DNA from 2 places in the Pseudomonas sp. NFX71 genome. Region 1 is predicted to be linked to the other one. Evidence: predicted binding sites of a transcription regulator. Region 1 holds the regulator's gene; the other holds the start of a gene.
What was found. Region 1 encodes sigma-54, which starts transcription at its own class of promoters, with help from an activator protein. Its sites were predicted from a motif close to ANTGGCATNNANNTTGCTNT; they were not measured.
Positions count from the first base shown of each region.

Region 2: a site for sigma-54 is predicted at 5,536-5,555, ahead of glnK (P-II family nitrogen regulator). Genes of this name have one in related genera too.

Region 1 covers NZ_CP182230.1:2,909,404-2,919,015, reverse strand. The annotation lists gene ACM1ZW_RS13355 (KpsF/GutQ family sugar-phosphate isomerase) at 1-129, shown strand, start outside; gene ACM1ZW_RS13350 (KdsC family phosphatase) at 129-653, shown strand; gene lptC (LPS export ABC transporter periplasmic protein LptC) at 661-1,233, shown strand; gene lptA (lipopolysaccharide transport periplasmic protein LptA) at 1,220-1,768, shown strand; gene lptB (LPS export ABC transporter ATP-binding protein) at 1,768-2,493, shown strand; gene ACM1ZW_RS13330 (RNA polymerase factor sigma-54) at 2,679-4,172, shown strand; gene hpf (ribosome hibernation-promoting factor, HPF/YfiA family) at 4,247-4,555, shown strand; gene ptsN (PTS IIA-like nitrogen regulatory protein PtsN) at 4,568-5,032, shown strand; gene rapZ (RNase adapter RapZ) at 5,035-5,892, shown strand; gene ACM1ZW_RS13310 (HPr family phosphocarrier protein) at 5,908-6,183, shown strand; gene ACM1ZW_RS13305 (ZIP family metal transporter) at 6,260-7,153, opposite strand; gene ACM1ZW_RS13300 (superoxide dismutase) at 7,184-7,795, opposite strand; gene ACM1ZW_RS13295 (hypothetical protein) at 7,797-8,228, opposite strand; gene ACM1ZW_RS13290 (class II fumarate hydratase) at 8,256-9,612, opposite strand, start outside.
Region 2 covers NZ_CP182230.1:1,695,393-1,705,004, reverse strand. The annotation lists gene ACM1ZW_RS07920 (methyl-accepting chemotaxis protein) at 1-906, shown strand, start outside; gene ACM1ZW_RS07915 (aldose 1-epimerase family protein) at 1,155-2,369, shown strand; gene ACM1ZW_RS07910 (YifB family Mg chelatase-like AAA ATPase) at 2,374-3,867, opposite strand; gene ACM1ZW_RS07905 (Bro-N domain-containing protein) at 4,138-4,662, opposite strand; gene ACM1ZW_RS07900 (accessory factor UbiK family protein) at 5,083-5,343, opposite strand; gene glnK (P-II family nitrogen regulator) at 5,761-6,099, shown strand; gene ACM1ZW_RS07890 (ammonium transporter) at 6,135-7,472, shown strand; gene ACM1ZW_RS07885 (secondary thiamine-phosphate synthase enzyme YjbQ) at 7,686-8,111, shown strand; gene sutA (transcriptional regulator SutA) at 8,213-8,533, shown strand; gene ACM1ZW_RS07875 (HAD family hydrolase) at 8,734-9,438, opposite strand; gene xerC (tyrosine recombinase XerC) at 9,435-9,612, opposite strand, start outside.

The DNA of each region.
Region 1 (9,612 bases):
ATGCTCGCCGCCGAGGCCCTGAAAATCATGGAAGACCATAAAATCAACGCGCTGGTCGTGGTCGACAGCGAAGACCGTCCGGTCGGCGCCTTGAACATGCACGACTTGCTGCGTGCGGGAGTAATGTAATGAGCACGGACCTGCTGCAACGCGGCAAACAGATCAAACTGGCCGTCTTCGACGTCGATGGCGTCCTGACCGACGGGCGTTTGTACTTCCTTGAAGACGGCAGCGAATTCAAGACCTTCAACACGCTCGACGGCCAGGGTATCAAGATGTTGATGGCAGCCGGCGTACAGACCGCTATCATCAGCGGCCGCAAGACACCGGTGGTCGAGCGACGGGCAAAGAACCTCGGCATTCCCCACCTGTATCAGGGGCGCGAAGATAAACTGGTGGTGCTGGACGAACTTCTCGCCCAACTCAACCTAAGCTATGAGCAAGTCGCCTACCTTGGTGACGACCTGCCAGACCTGCCGGTGATTCGCCGCGTAGGCCTGGGCATGGCGGTGGCCAATGCCGCCGGCTTCGTGCGTGAACACGCCCATGGCATCACCCAGGCCCGTGGTGGCGAGGGTGCCGCCCGCGAATTCTGCGAATTGATCCTGCGCGCCCAGGGCCGCCTCGATGCGGCCAACGCCGCGTACCTGTGAGCCAACTATGCTGAGCAAGAAATTTCGCAACATCCTGGTGTTCGGTTGCATCGCAGCAATTTTTGCGGCGGTCGGCTACTGGAACATCAGCCCGGAACGCTTCCTCGACCAGCCGGTGGCAAAGGTCGATGAAAGCGCGATCGACTATTACGCACTCAACGCCCACAGCGTGCAGTACCTGCCGGACGGCAAACTGCAGTACGAAATGACGTCGGACAAGGTTGAACACCTGAAGGCGACCGAAGTGACGCTGTTGACCAATCCGGACCTGAACCTGTTCCGCGGCACCCAATTCCCCTGGCACGTCCAGAGCGAACACGGTGAAGTCAATCCGGATGGCACCCAGGTCGAGCTGATCGACTCGGTGCGCATCACCCGTTTCGACGAGAAAAACCGCAAGACCCTGATTACCACCACCCGCATGACAGTGTTCCCGCAGCAGCAATATGCGCAGACCGATCAACCCGTTAGAATCGACGGCGCTGGTGGTGTCTCGACTGGCAAGGGAATGAAAGCGTATTTGAAAGAAAGCAGGATACACCTGCTATCGAACGTAAGAGGACAGTATGAGGCTCGTTAAAACTCTCCCTATTTTGCTCGGTCTGGGCGCAGCACTGGGAAGCGTGAGCGCCTGGGCTCTGCCGAACGATCAACAGCAGCCTATCCGCATTCAGGCCGACGACGCCCAACTGGACGACAAGAATGGCGTTGCCACCTACACCGGCGATGTGATCATTACCCAGGGCTCGATGAAGGTTACCGGCAACAAGGTCACCATCACCCGCACCGCAGCCGGCGACATTGACGTCGTGACTTCGGTCGGCAACCTGGCCTACTTCGAGCAGTTGCAGACCGCTGGCGACACCAAACCAGTTCAGGGGTACGGCGTGACTATCCAGTACCACGCCTCCCAAGACCGCGTCGTGCTGATCGATAAGGCGAAAGTCATCGACAAGGACGGCAACGTTACCCAAGGCGAGAAAATCGTCTACGACACCAATAAAAAGCTCGCCAGCGCCGGCCGTGCCACAGGCACCAACGTGACCGAATCGCGCCCGCGGATCGACATGGTGATCCAGCCGAAAAAGAAAACCGAAGAGCAAAAGGCCCCGTAATGGCAACTCTGAAAGCTCAGCATCTGGCCAAGAGCTACAAGAGCCGCCAGGTCGTGCGCGACGTCAGCCTGTCCATCGACAGCGGTCAGATCGTCGGCCTGCTTGGTCCTAACGGCGCCGGCAAGACCACCTGCTTCTACATGATCGTCGGCCTCGTCCAGGCCGATCAGGGCCGCGTCCTGATCGACGATCTGGACGTCAGCCACCAGCCGATGCACGGTCGTGCGAAGGCCGGTATCGGCTATCTTCCACAAGAAGCGTCGATCTTCCGCAAACTCTCGGTTGCCGACAACATCATGGCAATCCTCGAGACCCGCAAGGAACTCGACAAGGCCGATCGCCGCAAAGAGCTGGAAAGCCTGCTGCAGGAATTCCACATCAGCCACATCCGGGACAACCTCGGCATGAGCCTGTCCGGTGGTGAACGCCGCCGCGTGGAAATCGCCCGTGCACTGGCAACCAACCCGAAATTCATCCTCCTCGACGAACCCTTCGCCGGTGTGGACCCGATTTCGGTGGGCGACATCAAGCAGATCATCTACCACCTCAAGGCCAAGGGCATTGGCGTGCTGATCACCGACCACAACGTCCGTGAGACCCTGGATATCTGCGAAACCGCCTACATCGTCAACGATGGCCAGCTGATCGCCGAAGGTGATTCTGCCACCATCCTGGCCAACGACCTCGTGAAAGAAGTCTATCTGGGCCATGAGTTCCGCCTGTAAGCATCAGGGCGTCTCTGGCTAGTCGCCGAGCGCTTGTCTCGATAAAAAATCAACAATTTTTTATTGTTACAGCGCTCTAGGCAAACGTTGCAGTTTCAGGCATATAATTTGCTTATGTTTGGCGCTCCGGCGCCCTGTAGTGGATGGCGCATGTGCGCCGGCGAATAAGGTGTTAAGCCCCTGCCATGAAACCATCGCTAGTCTTGAGAATGGGCCAGCAGCTGACGATGACACCGCAGCTGCAACAGGCCATCCGCCTGCTCCAATTGTCGACCCTGGACCTGCAACAGGAAATCCAGGAAGCCCTGGAGTCCAATCCGATGCTCGAACGCCAGGAAGAAGGCGACGACTTCGATAACGCCGACCCCTTGGCCGACAAAGCCGAACAGCAACCCAACGCCGATGTTTCAGAGCCCTCCTACCAGGAAACCGCCCCGACGGTGGACAACCTCGATGAGGGCGACTGGAACGAGCGCATTCCCAACGAACTGCCCGTCGACACCGCATGGGAAGACGTCTACCAGACCAGCGCCAGCAGCCTGCCGAGCAACGATGACGACGAGTGGGATTTCACCACCCGCACATCGGCCGGTGAAAGCCTGCAAAGCCATCTCTTGTGGCAATTGAACCTGGCGCCGATGTCCGACACCGATCGTCTGATCGCCGTGACCCTGATCGATTGCATCAACAACCAGGGCTACCTGGACGAAACCCTCGAGGAAATCCTCGAAGCTTTCGATCCGGAACTCGACATCGAACTGGACGAAATCGAAGCCGTCCTGCATCGCATCCAGCAATTCGAGCCGGCCGGCATCGGCGCCCGCAACCTTGGTGAATGCCTGCTGCTGCAATTGCGCCAGCTGCCCGCCAAGACGCCTTGGCTGGCCGAGGCCAAGCGCCTGGTCACCGACTATATCGACTTGCTCGGCAGCCGCGACTACAGCCAGCTGATGCGCCGCATGAAGCTGAAGGAAGACGAACTGCGCCAGGTCATCGAACTGGTACAGAGCCTCAACCCACGCCCTGGCTCGCAGATCGAGTCCAGTGAAGCCGAATACGTGGTCCCCGATGTGATCGTGCGCAAGGACAACGAGCGCTGGCTGGTAGAACTGAATCAGGAATCGGTACCGCGACTGCGGGTCAACGCTCAATACGCCGGTTTCGTGCGTCGCGCCGACACCAGCGCCGACAACACCTTCATGCGCAATCAGTTGCAAGAGGCCCGCTGGTTCATCAAGAGCCTGCAAAGCCGTAACGAAACCCTGATGAAAGTTGCCACCCAGATCGTCGAGCATCAACGCGGCTTTCTGGAATACGGCGACGAAGCGATGAAACCGCTGGTCCTGCATGACATCGCCGAAGCGGTGGGCATGCACGAATCGACGATTTCACGGGTGACCACGCAAAAATTCATGCATACCCCTCGGGGCATATATGAGCTGAAATACTTTTTCTCCAGCCACGTCAGCACCTCCGAAGGCGGCGAATGCTCGTCCACGGCGATCCGCGCGATCATCAAAAAACTGGTTGCTGCGGAAAATCAGAAAAAGCCGTTGAGTGACAGCAAGATCGCTGGTTTACTGGAGGCACAAGGCATTCAGGTGGCTCGCCGCACCGTCGCCAAGTACCGCGAATCCCTCGGGATCGCGCCTTCGAGCGAACGCAAGCGGTTGATGTAGAGCCACGCCACAGCGTTCCAGTGGTAGATCATCTGATCTACCGCTTTATGCACTGGCAACGAAGGAGAAGCTGTATGCAAGTCAACATCAGTGGACACCAACTGGAAGTGACCGAACCTCTTCGCACCTACATCGGCGAAAAACTCGAACGATTAGAGCGGCATTTCGACAAGATCACCAACGTGCAAGTCACGATGACGGTCGAGAAGCTGAAGCAGAAAATCGAAGCCACGCTGCATATTCCCGGCAATGAAGTGGTCGCAAACGCGGAACATACCGACATGTACGCGGCGATCGACGCGCTGACCGACAAGCTGGATAAACAACTCAAAAAGCATAAGGAAAAGACCCAAAGCCTCCTCCAGGGCGCGACCGGTCGTTAACACTCCCAACCCATGATCCTACTTGAAAGCATCCTGACCCCCGGCCGTTCCCTCGTGAACGTGCCGGGCGGCAGCAAAAAGAAAGCCCTCGAGCAAATTGCCAACCTTATCCATAAAGAAGTGCTGGATCTGGAGATGCAAGATGTCTTCGAGGCTTTGATTGCCCGTGAAAAACTTGGCTCGACCGGTTTTGGTAACGGCATCGCTATCCCCCACTGCCGCCTGAAAGGCTGCACCTCGCCCATCAGTGCCTTGATGCACCTGGATGCCCCCATCGATTTCGACGCCATCGACGGCGCCCCGGTTGACCTGCTGTTCGTTCTGCTGGTCCCGGAAGCGGCTACCGATGCGCACCTTGAATTGCTCCGGCAGATCGCCAGCATGCTTGATCGCAAGGAAGTCCGTGATCGCCTGCGCAGCGCACCGAGCAATGAAGCCTTGTATCAGGTTGTCCTGGACGAGCAAAACAGGCACTAATCATGCGCTTGATCATCGTCAGTGGCCGTTCCGGCTCAGGTAAAAGCACCGCGCTCGATGTTCTCGAGGACAACGGCTATTACTGCATCGACAACCTGCCCGCCGGGTTGCTGCCGGAACTGGCCGAGCGTGCGTTGATTCACACAGAGCTGGCGCAGCCGCTGGTTGCCGTCTCCATCGATGCGCGCAACTTGCCGAGCCACCTGACCCGTTTTCCGGAACTGCTCGCAGAAGTCCGCAGCCGGCATATCCAATGCGACGTCCTGTACCTGGATGCCGACGAAGAAACCTTGCTCAAGCGTTTTTCGGAAACCCGCCGCCGTCACCCGCTGAGCAGCGCCAATCGCTCGCTGGCCGAGGCGATCAACGATGAAACCAACCTGCTCGGGCCGATTGCCGACCTCGCCGATCTCAAGGTCAATACCACCAACCTGAACCTTTATCAGCTGCGCGATACCATCAAATTGCGCCTGCTGAACCAACCGGAACCCGGCACTGCGTTCCTGGTGGAATCGTTCGGATTCAAGCGCGGCATGCCGGTGGACGCCGATCTGGTGTTCGACGTGCGCTGCCTGCCGAACCCTTATTGGAAGCCGGAGCTACGCGATCAGTCCGGGCTTGACCAGCCGGTTGCCGAGTACCTGGCGGCCCAGCCGGACGTCGAGGAGATGTTCCAAGACATTTCCACTTACCTGCTCAAATGGCTGCCCCGCTTTGCCGCCAGCAACCGTGCTTATGTCACCATTGCCATTGGCTGTACCGGCGGGCATCACCGCTCCGTGTACCTGACCGAACGTCTGGGCCAGGTCCTGCAAAAATCCCTGAAGAACGTCCAGGTCCGCCACCGCGACCTCAGCTAAAGGATTCACATCGCGATGCCTGCTCTGGAAATCGAAATCATCAACAAGCTGGGCCTGCATGCCCGTGCTTCTGCCAAATTCGTCGGCGTGGCCGGTCAGTTCAAGGATTGCACGATCCGGGTCGGACGCACGCCGGAATCCACGGTCGATGGCAAAAGCATCATGGCCATGATGATGCTCGCCGCTGGCAAGGGCACCAAGATCCATCTGAGCACGGAAGGCGAGCAAGAACAGGAAGCACTGGATGCACTGGTCGCGTTGATCAACAACTTCTTCGACGAAGGCGAATAAAAAGATCGCAGCCTTCGGCAGCTCCTACATGTGAATGCAATCTCATGCAGGAGCTGCCGAAGGCTGCGATCTTTTTTCAGGCGAGCGCGGTATCCATCACCATCATCAAACAAAACCCGATCAGCAACCCAAGGCTGGCCAGCTTGTCATGACCATGGCGGCGCGACTCGGGAATGACTTCATGCGTCACCACCAACAACATCGCCCCGGCCGCCAGTGCCAGGCCCAACGGCAAGAGCAACTCGGCCAGGGTCACCAGCCAGGCGCACAACAGCGCAAAGACCGGTTCGACCAATCCTGACGCCGCACCGATCAGGAACGCTTTGACCCGCGACATCCCTGCCCCGGCCAACACCAACGCAATCACCAACCCCTCCGGTACATCCTGCAACGCGATGCCCATGGCCAGGCTGTCGGCGTCGGGCATGCCGCCACCCGCCGAGACACCGACCGCCATGCCTTCAGGAATGTTGTGGGCAATGATGGCAAACACGAACAACCAGATCCGTGGCGGAATGACCGGTCGCTCCAGCGTGCCAACGAGCATTTCCGGCGATGCGCCAGACACCTTTCGATCCACCAGAAACAACCCGAACGCACCCAGCATGATGCCGAAGCTGATCAGGCCGCTCGCCGCCCAAGGCGTCAGCCCCAGGCTTTCAGCCGCAGCAATGCCCGGAACGATCAGCGAAAAAGCTGTCGCCGCGAGCATCACCCCGGCACCGAAGCCGAGCAGTGTATCGCTGACCGCCTGGGGCATGCGCCGAATCACCAGCACCGGTACCGCGCCCAGGGCCGTACCCAATGCGCAGATCGCACCGCCCTGTAAGGCCCGTAGCAGTTTCGGTTCAAGATCCAGCCACGCCAGGCCCTGGGCGACCAACAAGCTCATACCCGCCAGCAGTAACAGCGACCCCAATGCGTAACGAAACATCCGCCCACTTCCGATCGCCAGTGTTTCAGTGCCCATAGTCAGCCCAGGATTGTTTTTATAGAAGACTTAAACCAGTGCAGCCTGATAGCGCGCAGCGACTTCAGGCCAATTGATCACGTTATAAAACGCGTTGATGTATTCCGGGCGACGGTTTTGATATTGCAGGTAATAGGCGTGCTCCCAGACATCCAGGCCGAGGATGGGTGTATTGCCGTTCATCAACGGACTGTCCTGGTTACCGCTGCTTTCCACGACCAGGGTCTTTTGCGGGGTCACACTCAGCCAGGCCCAGCCGCTGCCGAAACGGGTCAGCGCGGCTTTGGTGAACGCTTCCTTGAAACGGTCGAGGCCGCCCAGTTGGTCGTCGATCGCCTTGGCCAGCTCGCCGTCCGGCTGACCGCCGCCGTTGGGCACCATGACTTCCCAGAACAGCGAATGGTTGGCGTGACCACCGCCCTGATTGATCACCGCTGCGCGGAGTTTTTCCGGCAGCTGTTGAACGGCAGCCACCAGTTTTTCCACCGGCCACTCGACAAACTCGGTGCCTTCTAAGGCGGCGTTCAGGTTGTTGATGTAGGTCTGGTGATGCTTGGTGTAGTGGATTTCCATGGTTTGCGCATCGATGTGCGGTTCCAGGGCATCGTAGGCGTACGGCAAGGCAGGCAAGCTAAAAGCCATTTCAATGGACTCCATGAGGTAGAGGCGCAGCGGGCGACGCAGCATCGGTGTGCAGCAAACGATGAGTACGCGGGTATTCGCCGTGCTCGCTGATGAAATTCAGCAGTTCGACGTAGGTTTTACTGCTCTGACGCAGCGCTGCTTCGCGCAATGCGGGCGCCAGCCGCGGGTCCTGCATGGTCTTCAATAGCCGCTGGTGGATGGCGCACAGGTATTCGGCGCTCTCCTCCGGCTGGTTCAGACGCAAATGCAGGTCCGCCAGGTTGTGGTGGGAAATCACGCAGGCCGCCACCGCTTCGTCGGCGTCCGCCCAGCGCTCGAACAACACCTGAGCCAGGGCCAATGCCTGCAGGTAAGCTTCGCGGGCATCCACCAGTTCGCCCAGCATGAAACAGCGGTTTGCCCTTTCGATCGTGCGTTTCCAGTGCTCCATGGTGAGCCTCCAAAGCGGTTGCGGTGATTACACGCCGCCTGCGGTGAGCTTTTCCGGATTGAGCAACTCTTCCAGTTGGCTACGTGTCAGGTCGGTGTGTTCCAGAGCGACATCGATCACCGGCCGGCCCTGCTGATAAGCCTTCTTGGCAATTTCAGCGGCGTTCTGGTAACCAATGATCGGGTTCAGTGCAGTGACCAGAATGGGGTTGCGCGACAGCGCTTCCTTGAGCCGGGCTTCGTTGACCTTGAAGCTGGCGATAGCCTTCTCACCCAGCAGGTGGCTGGCGTTGGCCAGCAACTCGATGCTGCTCAGCAGGTTCTGGGCAATGATCGGCAGCATCACGTTCAGCTCGAAGTTGCCCGACTGGCCAGCGATGGTGATGACCGTGTCATTGCCGATCACTTGGGCAGCGACCATGGCGGTGGCTTCCGGGATCACCGGATTGACCTTGCCGGGCATGATCGACGAGCCCGGCTGCAAGGCTTCGAGCTCGATTTCACCAAGACCGGCCAGCGGGCCGGAGTTCATCCAGCGCAGGTCGTTGGCGATTTTCATCAGCGAAACAGCGGTGGTTTTCAGTTGCCCGGAGAGCGCAACGGCAGTGTCCTGGGAGCCGATCAGTGCGAACAAATCGGGGCCCGGCGTGAATCGCACCTGAGTCAGTTGGGTCAACTGCTGGCTGAAAAGACCGGCGAACTCGGGATGCGCATTAATGCCGGTGCCCACCGCCGTGCCGCCCTGAGCCAGGGATTGCAGACTCGGCAGCAGATCCTGCAGATGACCGATGTTGGCCTTCAGCTGTTGCGCCCAACCGTTGAGCACCTGGCTCATGCGCACCGGCATTGCATCCATCAAGTGAGTGCGACCGGTTTTGACGTGGTGGTGAACCTCTTCAGCCTTGTGCTCGATGACCTGCACCAGGCGCACCAGCGCTGGCAGCAGTTGTTCATGCAACGCCAGCGTAGCGCTGACGTGGATGGTGGTCGGGATGATGTCGTTGCTGCTCTGGCCGCAATTGACGTGATCGTTGGGGTTCACCGGCTCGCCGAGCAGACGGCTGGCCAAGGTCGCGATCACTTCGTTGGCGTTCATGTTGGAACTGGTGCCGGAACCGGTCTGGAAAATATCCACCGGGAAGTGCTGCATGAAGTCGCCCTGCAACAAACCCAGTGCCGCGTCGACGATGGCTTTGCCCTGGGATTCGCTGATCTGCTTGAGTTCGACGTTGGCTTGGGCAGCGGCGGCCTTGGCCAGGATCAGTGCGCGGATGAACTGCACCGGCATCGGTTTACCGCTGATCGGGAAGTTCTCCACCGCACGCTGGGTCTGTGCGCCGTAAAGCGCATCCACCGGGACCTGAAGCTCGCCCATGCTGTCGCGC
Region 2 (9,612 bases), 1.2 Mb from region 1:
TCGAGCAACGACGAAATCGGTCAACTGGCCCGCGCCTTCAACCAGATGAGCCAGGCGCTGTCGACAATGGTCGAGCACATCCGCAAGGCCTCGCAAGAGGTCAACAGTCGTGCCCAGGCGCTGTCGGGTCTGTCGGGTGGCGCTTATGAAGGCATGGAACAGCAGTCGGGCGAAATCACCAGCATGGCCGGCGCCGTGGAAGAATTCAGCGCCACCTCGCTGAACATCGCCGACAACATGGGCAGCACTCAACGTCTGGCTCAGGAAAACGCACAACAAACCCAGATTGGGCGTACATCGATGGATGAAGCGTCCTCGTCCCTGGAGCAAATTGCCGGCGCACTGAACAGCACCGCCACGGTGATCAACACCCTGGGTCAGCGCTCTCAGGAAATCGGCGGGATTGTCGGGGTGATCACTTCGATTGCCGAGCAAACCAACTTGCTGGCGCTCAACGCCGCCATCGAAGCGGCGCGTGCCGGTGAACAGGGGCGTGGATTTGCGGTGGTGGCTGACGAGGTGCGCAACCTGGCATCGCGTACTCGCCAGGCCACCGATGAGATTTCCGGGATGATCCAAAGCATCCAGCAGGAAACCGGCAACGCTATCAGCACCATGGAACAGGGCAATGTGCTGATGCAGGAAGGCCTGTCGCGCAACGCCAACGTCGCGTCGGCCCTGGCGCGAATCGATGAGCAAAGTCGCTCGGCTGGCCAGCAGTTCGCGGCGATCACCACGGCGACCCAGGAGCAGAGCAGCACCGCGACATTGCTCAGCAGCAACCTGCAAAGCATTGCGTTGGCGAACAGTGAGCAGCGGGAAGTGGTGTCGAACCTGGCGGTGACTGCCAAGGAACTGGAGAAGCTGGCGGCTGATTTGCGCCAAGAGGTTGACCGGTTTCGTTGAGGTGCCTTTGAAATAGCTATCGCGAGCAGGCTCCCACAGTTGACCTCAGGTGTTCACAAATGCTGTGTTCACCTGCAACCTAATGTGTGGGCTTGCTCGCGAAAGGATCGACCCCCTTTTCGATTTGCCGCACATTCGCGAATCATTTATCTCCAAGCGGTCTTCTTGGCTTTGTCTGCACTTTTTAACTTGATGAAACGTTTCAGCAAGTCTATAAAAATGGCACAACTCCAATAAAGGCTCCCGCCATGACTCCGCTCAAACTCATCGTCGCCCTCAGTGCGTTCTCTGCCGCGTCCCATGCGATGGCCTGGGATTACGTCCTTCTCGACACCGACAAGGCTGCCCAGAACTGGCAAATCACCAGCCAGCAACTCGGGGTGAAAACCGACAAACCCTTTTCCGTCACCCTGCGAACTCTGCACGGTGGGCGGCAGGAGGGGGTCAGCATTGTCGACATCGATAACGGCACGATGAAGCTTTCAGTGGTGCCGACCCGCGGGATGAACGTCCTGCAGGCCTCGGTCGGTAATGTGCGCATGGGCTGGGATTCGCCGGTCAAGGAAGTGGTCAATCCATCCTTCATCGAACTCAACGGTCGTGGTGGATTGGGCTGGCTGGAAGGCTTCAACGAGCTGGTCACCCGCTGCGGCTACGAGTGGGTCGGCCACCCCGGCATGGACAACGGCGAATTACTGACCCTGCATGGTCGCGCTGCCAACATCCCGGCCAGTAAAGTCACCCTGCACATTGACGAAAAACCGCCGTACGCCATCAGCCTGCGCGGCGAGTTGAAAGAGCAGGCGTTCAAGAAAGTCGACTTCTCTGTCGCGACCGAACTGGTCACCGAACCTGGCAGTGCGAGCTTCAGCCTCAATGACACCCTGACCAACAACGGCGACTACCCGAAGGAATACCAGGCGCTGTACCACAGTAACTTCAGCACCCCGTTTCTCGAGCAGGGCGCCCGCTTCGCCGCGCCGGTGAAACAAGTGTCGCCGTTCAACGACAAAGCGAAAGCGGAACTGCCGGACTGGCAGACCTATCGCGCGCCAACCAAGGATTACGACGAGACGGTGTACAACGTCGTGCCGTATGCCGACGCCAAGGGCGATACGCTGACGGTACTGCATAACAAGGCGGGCAGCCTGGGCGTTTCGGTCGGTTTCAACACACAAACGCTGCCCGTGTTTTCCCTGTGGAAAAACACCGATACCCAAGGCCAGGGCTACGTCACCGGGCTGGAGCCGGGGACAAGTTTTTCCTACAACCGTCGGTATCAGCGGCCACTCGGTTTAGTGCCGACAATTGCGCCAAACGAACACAGGCAATTCCGGATCAACTACAGCTTGCTGGCGGACAAGAGCGCTGTGGATAACGCGCTGAAGCGTGTCACAGAGATTCAGGGTGGTCGGGAGACTGAGGTGAGGCAGGCGCCGTTAGTGGATCTCACCAAAGAGTAGAGCTTCAGTGGGTGGTTGGCCGGTACTGCAACGCTTCAGCCAGATGTTCACGGGTGATGCGATCGACGTGTTCAAGATCCGCCAGGGTGCGCGCAACCTTGAGCAATCGATGGGCTGACCTCAGCGACAAGGTCAGCCGTTCACACGCTGTTTCCAGCCAGGTTTCGTCGGTTGTGGATAACTTGCAATGCATGCGCAAGCCCGGCAGATCAAGGAACGCGTTGGCGCAACCCTGGCGTTTGTGTTGCCGCTCCCTTGCGTCGGCAACCAGAACGGCGGCGGTCAGGGTGTCGTCACCGGGTTTGATTGCGGGATTCAAAGCCGCGGCCTCACGGGCGACCGTCAAGTGCAGATCGATCCGATCCAGCAGCGGCCCGGAGAGTTTGTTGCGGTAGCGTTGAACCATGTCAGGCGTGCAGGAACAGCGACCACTCGGCTCGCCGAGATATCCACAGGGGCACGGATTCATCGCGGCCACCAATTGAAAGCGTGCGGGAAACCGCACGCGATCCTTCGCCCGGGAAATCACGATATGCCCGGATTCCAGCGGTTCTCTCAAAACCTCCAGCACCTTGCGATCAAACTCCGGCAGTTCGTCGAGGAACAGTACGCCATGGTGGGCGAGGGTGATCTCGCCGGGTTGTGGTTTCGAACCACCGCCCACCAGCGCCGGTCCGGAGGCTGAGTGATGGGGCTGGCGGAACGGTCGCTGTGGCCAGTGACTTAAAGGGACGCAACTGGTGACTGATTGAATGGCTGCGACCTCCAGCGCCTCGTTTTCCGCCAATGGCGGCAACAGCCCCGGCAACCGACTTGCCAACAGCGTTTTCCCGGTCCCCGGCGGGCCGCTGAACAGCAGGTTATGAGCCCCGGCCGCTGCAATCAGCAAAGCGCGCTTGGCTGAGAGTTGGCCTTGCACTTCATTCAAGTCGGGGTAGGGTTTGCTGGCGTAGAGCAGACCGTTGGAGACGTAAGGCTCGACGGGTGTGTGACCGTTGAAATGCGCGACCGCCTCCAGCAAATGATCCACCGCAATGACTTTCAGCCCCGACGCCAGGCAGGCTTCCTCGGCATTCGCCCGAGGCACCATCAACGAGCGTCCAGCCTTGCGCGCCGCCAGTGCCGCCGGCAACACACCTCTCACCGCACGCACCGCGCCGGACAGTGCCAGCTCCCCCAGGCATTCCACATCGTCCAGCGTCAACGTCGGCACCTGCACGCTGGCCGACAGAATCCCCAAGGCAATCGCCAGATCGAACCGCCCGCCGTCCTTGGGCAAATCCGCAGGCGCCAGATTCAACGTGATGCGCCGTGCCGGAAACTGCAGGCCTGAATTGATGATCGCGCTACGTACTCGATCCTTGCTTTCCTTCACTGCTGCTTCGGGCAGACCGACCATGGTCAGTGATGGCAAACCGTTAGCCAGATGAACTTCGACGGTGACGGCGGGCGCATCCACGCCAATCTGGGCGCGGCTGTGGACGATGGAGAGGGACATGGTCGTTCCTTGAGCTTTACGGGGGCCGCTTCCTGCGGGTTTTTGAAGGGTAGTCGGGAGGTGGTGATTTAGCGTGGCGGCGCAGGCGCCAAATTTTCGCAGGATGTTGCGAATGGTTTGGTCTGAATCGCGGGCGAAAAAAAACCGTCTTGAGGAGACGGTTTTTCGATTGCAGGCTTTGGTGAGGCCAAGGCCTGCGTACCCTCAGTGGATACACTCGCGTGCGTTGAAGTTATGCATGTTTGATGGCCGATGCAAGTAGTCGGAAACTCAAAGCGACTGCAATACTCGTGAAGCTCGCTTCCACCACGATCCCACCGGGTGTCTTGCCTGCTCCCGCTCCGTCATCATCAGCGGAACATCCTGCAGCCGAATCCACGGCTGGTTATTCCAGTGCAGCAAACTCAGTGACATTTCCGGCCAGTTCAGCAGGCTCAGAATCGGGCGTTCGGTTGACGTCGGTTGTTGGGCATCTCTGAGGGCTGGCACTACGTCGTGGGTCAGCCATTCACGCATGCCTCGGTATTCGGGGCAGTAGTGGTAGACGAGTAGGGCGTAGACGCCGGATTCGCTGATCAGCAGGGTGTTTTCGAGGATGCCGTGAATGACGACTCGCGCGGATTGATGTTGATCGGGATCGAGTTTTCGGACGGCGCGTTCGTCGAGGTAAAGGCGAAGCAGACGGCCCAGGTCTCGGGCGCTGAACCACGGCTGGTTTTCGATCAAAAGCGCGTGGAGGTGGAGTTTGTGGCGGGTGAAGACGTGAGGGACTAGATAAGCGTTATCGCAACTCATTAATACAGCTCCTTTTGCTAAAGAGGCTGCCGTCAATCGTCGCCAAACAATTGGGTGGCAGCTGTACGCGGGTTGGCGAACCGGAGCAAAAGGAACCCGGCAGACCCGAAGGTCTCCCACGCACAGCCGCCATGACTCGAGAGATGGTCGTCGTACGCCTTAAGCTTCCAGGTCGCCAAACCCAGTGCTGAATATTCAGCTGAGAATGAGCTTAGGAGCCTGGGCTTCACGGCGCTATCGGACGGCGGTGGTGATCTTTGTAGGACGTTGCCGAGATGGTGGCGGGGCGGCAGATCAGAAGATTGCAGCCTTTGACAGGTCCTACAGGGTTGGTCTGGCCAGTGTGGGAAGGCTTGTAGACCGAGGTGACTCTAATCGCGAGCAGGCTCGCTCCCACAGGGGGCTGCGTTGTCAGCAGGGTTATTCGGCAGGCGGACTCAGCTTCGCTTCCAGCTCCGCAACCTTCGCTTCGAGGCTTTCCAGCCGTGCCCGGGTGCGTGCCAGCACGACCATCTGGCTATCGAACTCTTCCCGGCTCACCAGATCCAGTTTGCTGAACCCGCTCTGCAACAACGCCTTGAACTGGCTTTCGATTTCGCTTTTCGGCAGTGGGGTGTCGCCGCTGAAGAGGCGGGAGGCGGTGCCGGTCAGGGCGTCGAGGAAGTCTTTGGGCGCGAGCATGGGAAATGTCCTGAAAACAATGGCGGGCAGTGTATCACGCAGTGTCTATAGTCAATCCCGACCGCAGGGATGCACGCTTTTCGCGCATGCGGACGGACGGCACCGCACTGTTGTTGTGCGTTACGCGTCGTGCAATCGCGCGCAGCAAGCCACCGTGGCAGGCAAGCGCTTGATATCAGGGGTTTTTGGCGAGATGGCAAGCTTTCTGCTTAGTCGGTAGTAACCCATGCACTGATGCAGTCGCTGTGACGAATGCAGTGCGCCAAGCGGAACGGGGAAGTGTTTCGTGCGGAGCGGTTAGCTGGCGTCGGACGGGCAGGTAAGGCCGACGATGCGTTACAAAGCCAGGCACTGCGCTTAGACTTGAGTCGGGTTTGTTTTCCTGGGGCAAGTCCACCAATTCGGGAGAGAGTTTTCATGAAGCTAGTCACTGCCATCATCAAGCCGTTCAAGTTGGACGACGTGCGCGAGTCGTTGTCCGAGATCGGCGTGCAGGGCATTACCGTTACTGAAGTCAAAGGCTTCGGTCGGCAGAAGGGTCACACCGAGCTGTATCGCGGCGCGGAATACGTGGTCGATTTCCTGCCTAAGGTGAAGATCGATGTCGCCATTGACGACAAGGATCTGGACCGGGTTATCGAGGCGATAACCAAGGCGGCCAACACCGGCAAGATCGGTGACGGCAAGATCTTCGTGGTCAATCTGGAACAGGCGATTCGCATCCGTACCGGCGAAACCGATACCGACGCAATCTAAGCCGCCACAAACCCAACGCCCCAGGAGAAAACAATATGACTCTGCGTAAATTCGCAGGGCTAGGAGCCCTGTTGTCCCTCGTAATGCCCAGCCTTGCTTTGGCGGCAGACGAAGTGGCGGCCCCAGTCCTCAATTCCGGCGATACCGCCTGGATGCTGACCTCGACAGCCCTCGTGCTGTTCATGACCATTCCCGGCCTCGCGCTGTTCTACGGCGGCATGGTTCGTTCCAAAAACATTCTTTCCGTGATGATGCAGTGCTTCGCCATTACCGGTCTGATCAGCATTCTGTGGGTCATTTATGGCTACAGCATCGCGTTCGATACCACCGGCATGGAACAGGGCGTCGTCAATTTCAACTCGTTCTTCGGCGGCATGGGCAAGGCTTTCCTCGCCGGTGTCACGCCAGCCAGCCTGACCGGTCCTGCGGCGCTGTTCCCTGAGGCGGTGTTCATCACCTTCCAGATGACTTTCGCCATCATTACCCCGGCGCTGATCGTCGGTGCCTTCGCCGAGCGGATGAAATTCTCCGCGATGCTGATCTTCATGGGCATCTGGTTCACCCTGGTGTATGCACCGATCGCGCACATGGTCTGGTCCGGCAACGGCGGCCTGATGTGGGACTGGGGCGTGCTGGACTTCGCCGGCGGCACCGTGGTGCACATCAACGCCGGTGTGGCCGGTCTGGTGGCGTGCATCGTGCTCGGCAAGCGTAAAGGCTTCCCGACCACCCCGATGGCACCGCATAACCTCGGTTACACCCTGATGGGCGCGGCGATGCTGTGGGTCGGCTGGTTCGGCTTCAACGCCGGTTCCGCTGCAGCAGCCAACGGCACGGCCGGCATGGCGATGCTGGTGACTCAGATCGCAACGGCCGCCGCCGCACTGGGCTGGATGTTCGCCGAGTGGGTCACCCACGGCAAACCAAGCGCACTGGGTATCGCGTCGGGTGTTGTGGCCGGTCTGGTCGCCATCACGCCAGCCGCTGGCACCGTGGGCCCGATGGGCGCGCTGGTGATCGGCCTGGCAGCGGGCGTGGTGTGCTTCTTCTGCGCCACCACCCTGAAACGCAAGCTCGGCTATGACGATTCCCTGGACGCCTTCGGTGTGCATGGTATCGGCGGTATCCTCGGCGCGATCCTGACTGGTGTGTTCGCTGCACCGTCGCTGGGTGGCTTCGGCACCGTTACCGACATCGCCGCACAAGTCTGGATTCAGTGCAAAGGCGTGGGCTTCACGGTGATCTACACCGCGATCGTCACTTACATCATTCTCAAGGTGCTGGACGCCGTCATGGGTCTGCGTATCACCGAAGAAGAAGAGGCCGTCGGTATCGATCTGGCACTCCACAACGAACGCGGCTACAACTTGTAAGCACGCGCATAAAAATTTGCCCGGCTTGCCGGGCATTTTTTTGTCTGGGATTTGTCAGTGAAGGACCTGCTGAAAGGTTTTTTCGTACACGTTTAAGGGCGTTTACGACGGGCGTTTTTCTGCGGCCAATGGCTTACATGATTGAAGGAATATTAGGGCCTTTGTTTTTTCCCAGAGCGCGCTAGAATGCGCCCCGAACGTGCGGAGAACTGTATGTGGCAACAGACTCTGATTACCCTGCGGGCGAGGCCCCGGGGCTTTCATCTGGTAACGGACGAGTTACTCGCCGGCCTGCCTGAAATCAAGGCGTGTCGGGTCGGTCTGTTGCATTTGTGGCTGCAGCATACCTCGGCGTCGTTGACCATCAACGAGAACGCCGATCCGGCGGTACGTCGCGACTTCGAACGATTTTTCAATCGTCTGATCCCACAAGGAACAGACGGCTATGAGCATAACGACGAAGGCCTGGACGACCTCCCGGCGCACTTCAAGGCCAGCGTGCTTGGCTGTCAGCTCAGTTTGCCGGTTTCGGCAGGCCGACTGGCGTTGGGGACCTGGCAAGGCGTTTATCTGGGCGAGCACCGTGATTTTGGCGGTGCCCGTAAAGTCCTCGCCACCTTGCACGGTGAAGAGGCATGAACCGCTGGTCACCAGTGGTTATCGAATTTTTCCGGCGGCTGTCGACAGACGGTGAAGCTGGGCTATAACTAATCTGCTTTTCGCAAGTCATGAGGTAGAACATGAGCGACGATGATCTGGAAAACGACGACCTCGAAGTAGGCGACGACGAAACCGAGGAAGGCCTGGAAGCTGCGACCGACGACGTCGTTGAAGACGACGGCGGGGAAGCGCCCGTTCCGACCGCCAAAGGAAAGGCCAAGGCTGCGGTATCGGTCGATGAGCTGCCGAGCGTCGAAGCAAAAAACAAGGAGCGCGATGCCCTGGCCAAAGCCATGGAAGAGTTCCTGGCCAAGGGCGGCAAGGTGCAGGAAGTGGAGGCCAATGTGGTCGCCGATCCTCCCAAGAAGCCTGACAACAAGTACGGCAGCCGGCCTATCTAAGCGCTTGCTTCCTGCTTGCTGAAAAAGCCCGCCGTCGCTGCGGGCTTTTTCATGGGAGGGATAAAATTTTCGGGGCGATGCAATCCCTTGTGGGAGCGAGCCTGCTCGCGATGGCGGTGTGTCAGCCACTATCTATTTTGAATGTTAAGTCCTCATCGCGAGCAGGCTCGCTCCCACAGGGTTTTGTGGTGTTTTCAGGATCAGTGTTGGGCGTTCCACCGCGCCAGCAACGCCGGCAATTCGGTCAGGCTGCGAATCTCGGCATCCGGCGACTTCTGCGCTTCCCACAATTTGCCTTGCGGGTTAAACCAGATCGCCCGCAACCCCGCCTGCTGCGCCCCGGCAATGTCATCACCCGGATGATCGCCAATATGCACCGCCGTTTGCGCGGTCGCGCCGCCACGCTGCAACGCTTCATGAAACAGTCGCGCATCCGGTTTGGCGATGCCAATGTCTTCGGCGCACAACGCAAACTTGAAGTAATCCGCCAGCCCCAACCGGCGCACATCGGCATTGCCGTTGGTGACCACGCCCAGCGCGTAGTGTTTCGCCAGGACCTCCAGAGTCGGCTCCACGTCGGGGAATACTTCGAGCTGGTGCCGCGCATGCAGAAACACTTCAAAACTCTGATCAGCCAGGTCGGACGCCTGGCCATGGTCATAGCCGGCCTCTTCCAGCGCATGGAACAGTACTCGCCGACGCAACGCGCTGATGCGATGTTTGAGTCCCGGTTCGCTGCTCAGGATGCGCTCGCGAATCGTCCACAAATGCTCCACCGGCACCGCGCCCAGATTCGGTGCATGTTCGGTCAGCCATTCACGCAGGATGGCTTCGGCGCTGACGATCACCGGGGCGGTGTCCCACAGGGTGTCGTCGAGGTCGAAGGTGATCAATTGGATCGTCATGAATCATCGCCCTTAATGCGTTTGGCCCGTGGATGGGCGCTGTCGTAGACCGTCGCCAGGTGCTGGAAGTCCAGGTGGGTGTAGATCTGGGTAGTCTTGATGTCCGAATGGCCGAGCAATTCCTGCACGGCTCGCAGGTCTTGCGAAGATTCCAGTAAGTGACTGGCGAAAGAA